One region of the Teredinibacter sp. KSP-S5-2 genome, then DNA from elsewhere that is predicted to be linked to it. Evidence: riboswitches for the same ligand, from Rfam matches in the RefSeq annotation. Region 1 holds a riboswitch; the other holds the start of a gene.
The links. A riboswitch is a leader RNA that binds a small molecule or an ion and turns the genes downstream of it on or off. The one in region 1 is predicted to bind cobalamin.
Positions count from the first base shown of each region.

Region 2: it holds a riboswitch for cobalamin, as region 1 does, so the genes downstream of both, P5V12_RS15510 (TonB-dependent receptor plug domain-containing protein) here and P5V12_RS16325 (ribonucleoside triphosphate reductase) in region 1, are expected to answer to the same signal.

Region 1 covers NZ_CP120416.1:3,829,771-3,833,192, forward strand. Annotated here, with positions in the region: gene petA (ubiquinol-cytochrome c reductase iron-sulfur subunit) at 1-466, opposite strand, end outside; gene rpsI (30S ribosomal protein S9) at 806-1,195, opposite strand; gene rplM (50S ribosomal protein L13) at 1,209-1,637, opposite strand; cobalamin riboswitch at 1,955-2,089, shown strand; gene P5V12_RS16325 (ribonucleoside triphosphate reductase) at 2,176-3,422, shown strand, end outside.
Region 2 covers NZ_CP120416.1:3,623,912-3,627,333, reverse strand. Annotated here, with positions in the region: gene P5V12_RS15520 (glycosyltransferase) at 1-24, opposite strand, end outside; gene P5V12_RS15515 (autotransporter outer membrane beta-barrel domain-containing protein) at 76-1,821, opposite strand; cobalamin riboswitch at 2,115-2,237, shown strand; gene P5V12_RS15510 (TonB-dependent receptor plug domain-containing protein) at 2,351-3,422, shown strand, end outside.

The DNA of each region.
Region 1 (3,422 bases):
GACATTTACAGAAAAACCCACCCAACCAGGCAGCGCCACCAAGATCTTCTGCGCCAACTTCAGGACGATATGTTGGAGCACAACCAAGATGGGTACACAAACCCAGCAACACAGCCACTTCGTCTTTAATCGCACGAGTTGGGTTTTTGGTGTATTCAGGCTGCACAGACTTTTCTGAAGAAGGGTCACGAAGCCCATCTTTCATTTTATCCAGATTCGCAATGGCTTCTGGCGTACGACGAACCACATAGACAGGCTTACCCCGCCATTCAACGGTTACCATTTGACCGGGTTCGATCTTGGAAATATTAATTTCTACTGGCGCACCAGCAGCTTTTGCTTTGGCACTTGGGTTCCAGGACCCTACAAAAGGAACCGCAGCCCCGACTACACCGGCTGCGCCGACCACAGACGTCAAGGCAGTCAATACCCTGCGGCGGCCTTCATTTATACCGTCATTACTCATGACGTTTCTCCCCTAACAACATTACAGGTCAGTAGCTTAAAAGAACAAAAGAAGCATCGAAGAGTTGTTCCAGGCATATTGAGAACAACCAGCTCCCCATTTAATTAGTGATTATTATCGCGAGCGATTAACTCTTTCGCTTTCTCCTTTTTAGCTTGATCAAAAAACAAGCTAAAAATTACCAATATAGGCCTACGGAAAAACCGCAACATGTTAAAGAAATTCCCCAAATCTGACAAGGTGATAGCCAGGAATACACGGGGTGTAGCGGTAAAAAAAAACGCCCTGAGTCGCTGTCTCGGGCGTTTTTTGGATATTCCACAAAGGAATAAATAATAATTAACGTTTTGAGAATTGTGGCTTCTTACGTGCTTTACGCAGACCAACTTTCTTACGTTCAACTGCACGAGCGTCACGAGTTACATAGCCCGCTGCACGAAGATCTGGGCGCGTGCTTTCATCATACGCCATCAACGCACGAGTCAAACCGTGGCGAATTGCACCAGCCTGACCGAAGCTACCGCCACCTTTAACAGTGACTTTAATGTCAAACTTATCAGTGTTTTCGGTACACTCAAGAGGCTGACGCACGATCATGCGAGCCACTTCACGACCAAAGTACTCGTCAAGCGGACGATCATTTACAGTGATAACACCCGTACCTTGTTGGATAAATACACGCGCGGTAGATGTCTTACGGCGCCCTGTACCATAGTATTGTTCTGCCATGTTGCCGCTCCAATTAAATATTCAGTTCTTGAGGCTGTTGCGCAGTGTGAGGATGCTCAGCACCAGCATAAACCTTTAATTTTTTAAACATTGCACGACCCAAAGGACCTTTAGGCAACATGCCTTTAACTGCGCTTTGGATAGTACGCTCTGGAGCTTTCTCAATTAGCTTCTCGAAGCTGATTGATTTCAAACCGCCTGGGTAACCAGTATGGCTATGGTACATTTTGGCACTTGCCTTGTTGCCAGTAACACGGACTTTTTCCGCGTTGATCACAACAATGTAGTCACCGGTATCTACGTGTGGAGTGTACTCGGGCTTGTGCTTACCGCGTAAACGGTGAGCAATCTCAGCGGCCATACGACCGAGAGTCTTGCCGTCAGCATCCACAACGTACCAGTCGCGCTTAACGGTTTCTGGTTTGGCACTAATAGTCTTCATGTTATTTGCCTTACGAAGGTACGGATATTGATAAATTCGATAAAATGAAGGAACCCATCCGGTTCCAATCTCTTTTACTGCCGGCCTCTTTCTTTCGTTGACGAGAGCTACCGGTGCCGAAATAGACGGCCCAATAAAAGGAGCGCGGATTCTATAGAAGTACTGAGCAGAATTCAAGCAGTTTCAACGGTTATGGCCAGACAAACAGGCAACCGGCTATCGAACCAACTCACTTCATCCCCTGCACGCAAAGATACGGGACAATTCCATGATCCATTGATATCCATCAATACTTGACCAACCACTATATATAGTATTTTTTCCGACACAAAAACAGATATATAGTGTTTATATAAAAAGGGGAATCCGGTGAGAATCCGGAGCTGTCGCGCAACGGTATTGAAGCATCAAACTTCTAAGCCCGGTTACCTTTTAACTCCAGGTCTCGCGCCAAGGCCGGGTTATAAGTGATATCAACCACTTTCAACTCAATCGTTTTCGCCTTTCGCGTCTCCTGCCATTCAATTTGGGAGATAGCATGACACAACTGACAAAACCACTAACCACAGAACCCACTTTATATACGCTGCCGCAATCCGTTATTAAGCGGGACGGCGCCAAAACATCGTTTAATGCAGGCAAAATCGAATCAGCCATCGCCAAAGCGGGTATTGCAACTGGCGAGTTCGATGACGACGAAGCTCATTTACTCTGTCGCCAAGTCACCAAAGTCCTGACCCATATGCAGCACCAATCAATTAGCATCGAACGCATACAAGATGTTGTTGAACAAACATTGATTAGTGCCAACCATCTAAAAACTGCGCGTGCATATATTGCCTACCGCGACCAGCATCAACGACTGCGCCAGGATAAAAAAACGCTGGTGGACGTATCCCAAGCAGTGAATGAGTACTTGGAACGAGCCGACTGGCGAGTCAACGCAAATGCCAACCAAGGCTACTCCCTCGGCGGACTCATATTAAACAGCGCCGGGAAAATCATCGCCAACTACTGGCTCAGTCACGTCTATCCACCTCATATTGGGGAAGCTCACCGAAACGCCGACCTGCATATTCACGATCTGGATATGCTCAGCGGCTATTGCGCGGGATGGTCCTTGCGAACATTGCTCAACGAGGGGTTAAACGGCGTGCCCGGACAGGTCGAATCCGAACCACCCAAACACCTTTCCAGCGCCGTTGGTCAAATCGTTAACTTTCTCGGCACGCTGCAAAACGAATGGGCCGGCGCTCAGGCATTCAGCTCTTTCGATACCTATCTTGCACCATTTATTCGCAAAGACAACCTAACTTACAACGAGGTATACCAATCCATTCAAGAACTGGTTTACAACTTAAATGTCCCTTCCCGCTGGGGCACACAAACACCATTCACCAATTTAACCTTTGACTGGGTTTGCCCAGAGGATCTTGCGACACAAGTGCCTGTTATCGGTGGCAAAGAAATGCCATTCAGTTATGGCGACTTGCAAACCGAAATGGATATGATCAACCGCGCGTATATTGAAGTCATGACCAAAGGTGATGCCAAAGGCCGGGTGTTTACCTTTCCTATTCCCACATACAACATTACGGAAGACTTCCCCTGGCACAGCGAAAACGCACAACGGTTATTTGCCATGACCGCCAAATACGGCCTGCCCTATTTCCAGAATTTTATTAACTCTGAACTTAAACCCAACATGGTGCGTTCCATGTGCTGCCGATTACAACTTGACCTACGTGAGTTGTTGAAACGCGGAAATGGATTATTCGGCTCAGC
Region 2 (3,422 bases), 210 kb from region 1:
CCAGACAAATAAAACTTTAGCCATATGTGCGAGCCCTGAATTCCCGGCAAAGCAATGGCTTTGCCGGGAGATGGGTTAGAACTGCCAACGAGCACCGAGGGTGTAGTTATTGGAGCTCAAATCGTCTCGTGAAATAAACGTGTCATAAGTAATAAAGGCAGAAAATCCGTTGGGCAACGCTGCGGTGAGGCCCAGTTGACCACTGTAGTAACTGGAATCAATTTTTTGTCCGCTAAACTCGAATTCGCCCGGTGTACTGCCACCAATGAAATTACCGTTTACATCAATAGGGTCATTTTCAAACTGGTGTTCTGCTGCAATGGAAAATTGTGGAATAAATACGCCTACATCAGTATTAATATTCCAGGAAAAATCCAGGCCGATGGTTGCGATTAATGATTTCAAATCAATATCATTCACTTCAGCCGCAGAAGCGTTTCCGGTTGTGGTCTCGGTATATTTGTCGACGCCGGAATCCATGTATAAAACAGAACCCACCAAACCAATGTCCAGGCTGCTAACATTGAAGGTATAACCGCCGCCAAGCGAAACGCCTAATTCATCACCTTCGGTTTCTGCCTTGGCATTATCCTGTACAACCGTTCGACTCAAGTCATAATCACTGAGGGCGTAGGTCAGGATTAAATCCACATAATATTTGTCTTCACCGTAGTAGCTTAAGAAGCCTGAAAAACCGTTACGGGAAAACTCTGTTTCCGCATCTTTACTGCCTGACTCTGCATCTAGTTGTGTCTGACTGAAGGCTGCACCCAAAACCAGATTATTATTTACCTGATAATCGATGCCGGCGATAAGCATGGAAGCGTCATAGTCGATGTTGGATGCGTTTTTATTTTTACGCTCACCAATATCGATAGATCCACTTAAGAAAAAGCCCCATTTACCTAAATCATTCACGGCCTCGTCACCTGCTGCTCCGCCGTTCATTTGTTCTTTACCTTCCATGAGCATGGCTTGCCATGCCGCTTTGGGGATGGCTTCTCCGTTAACGCTGATTTCCAGGTCGTCAGAACGGAAACCAGTAAGGCCTTTGCGCGCTTTACGTAATTCTTTACCCAGGTTTCTATTGCGTCTGTCTGCGGTGTGTAAGGTCAAACGAGTGAAACTGTTAACTTGTGTTTCAATGGATTTCTGTTCTGTTGGCACGGTTTTGTCGACGGTTGTGGGTGGTTCTACTGGTGGCTCAACCGGCGGTTCTACTGGTGGTTCATTGAAGGTATCTAATATTGTGATGGTTGCACCATAGACAGATGCATCAAAGAAATTCACATCCTGAGTTGCATCAACCTCACCACCACATAAGGCTGAAACATTGGTTGCCCGAATGGTCACGATTTCATTTTCTTCGACTTCGTAATCTTCCAGCACCTCAAGTGAAATGGCTTGCTGAACGGGGTCGAAGGAGGACGTTTCTCCAGTTATAACTGGCGTCGTGGTCAAGCTAAAAGCTTGCTCACCAACAATGCGGTAGTCTGTACCTTCTGTCGCTGTTTGACTTTCAACCAATAGCGTTCCGGTAACCGTACAGGAGCTAAACCAGGCTTCACCTGAGGACGTCAGTATTGCACCGATATCGATTGTGCTTGGGGATGCTGGTGGTTCGCTTACTTGAGTAACCCGGTTTGCTGTTGGAGCAAGTGTTAGGGTTGCTGCGTTTGCCTGAGGAGCCAAAGCGCCAGCAAGGGTTAGCATTGCTGCCAAAGGTAAAGTGCCGGTACGTGAAAGCTTTCGGGTATGTTCAATGATACTTGATGACAGTTTGTGCTTCGCGTTTGCCGAACTTGAGGTGGATCTCCGCATGGTAACTCTCCTTAATCGTGTTTCCTGTGTATTTTTATAAAATTTGGCGCATTCTAACATAACCCATAAGCTCAACTGTGACGGAGGTTTCAGTCTATCTATCAGGCAAAATAACTCGTACCTTGGTATGGGTTAAACCGATAGGAACGAGGGTTTTAACCCTGTTTATGAAGGCTCAAAGCCATAATCCTTGTGTTTACGGATGCAGCATAAATGGCATTATTTTTTTGTCCCTGAACAACGACTGGCCGGGATTCAGTTGACTTTGTTGCAAAACACGCTAAGGTGCTCGTCGCTTGATCGAACAAGGAGCCAAAGGCTCTTTCTGGGAAGATTGGTGAAAGTCCAACGCTGCCCCCGCAACGGTAAGTAGAATCTCTACCAGCCCGATACCAGACTTCAAGCGCAATCGTTGATGGAGCGGAGGGCTACCATCCTGGATTTCCTCTACACGCGGCACTTTGTCCGTGTCTATGTTTTCCGAGAGATGCCTCCCTCAATTGCTGATATTTTGCTTTTGGGGTTTTTAATGAAAAAATCATTTATATCTATTGCACTCATCAGTGCATGTTCACCTGTTTCAATTTGTGCCGAAGAAATACTGGAAGAAGTGTTTGTGACATCTTCCAGAACTGCGATGCCTCTTCGTCAAGTCGGCACATCTGTGACTGTTATAGACGCAGAAAAAATCGCGTTACGTGGGGCTCCCCAACTAGCGGAAATCTTGCGCGCTGAGCCGGGAATCAGTGTTTCAAATTCTGGCGGTCCAGGAAAAAACACATCGTTAAGTATTCGCGGTGAAGAAGGATATCGCACCTTATTATTAATTGATGGCGTAGATGTGTCTGATCCATCTGCACCACAAGTTTCACCGCGCATTGAGCATATGACGGCTGGTGGCGAAATTGAGCGAGTGGAAATTTTACGTGGACCACAAGGTTTTGCTTACGGTGCAGATGCCGGTGGTGTGATCAACATTATTACCCGGACGGGTAAGCAAGAAGAAGCGGGTGGTTTGTTTCTTGAAAAAGGCAGCTATGGTACAACCGAGCTATCCGGTTATGCCGCTTTAGGTAATGATGAATCGGATATGTTTATTTCTGTATCCGATTTTGATACCAAAGGATTTAATGCTACGAAGAACGATCTTACGGATGAGGAAGATGGTTATGCCAATACCACGATTCATTCCCGTTTTGGTTGGCGTCTGACAGAAAATACTCGTCTGCAACTTGTTGCGCGTGATACTGAGACAAACAGTGAATACGATAATTGTGGTTCACCGACTCAGGATTGCACTTCCGATTTTGAACAAACTGTTGCCAAAGTGAGTGTGGACTATCAAGTTGAACAATATTGGTTAAGCTCGGGTTATTCCTACAGTGAGGTTGATCGTGTTATTCAAACCGATGGCAACGAAACCTATGCAACCGGTGGCAGCATTGAAAAAGCCGAGGTGCTTGGTGGTGTGAGTCTGGCAAAAAACTGGGATGTAATTTTGGGGGGAGACTATGAAACAGAAACTGTCACGCCCAATGGTTCGCCAGAGCGGGATCGCAATCAACTGGGTATTTTTTCCGAGTTGCAGACAGAAGCCGCGG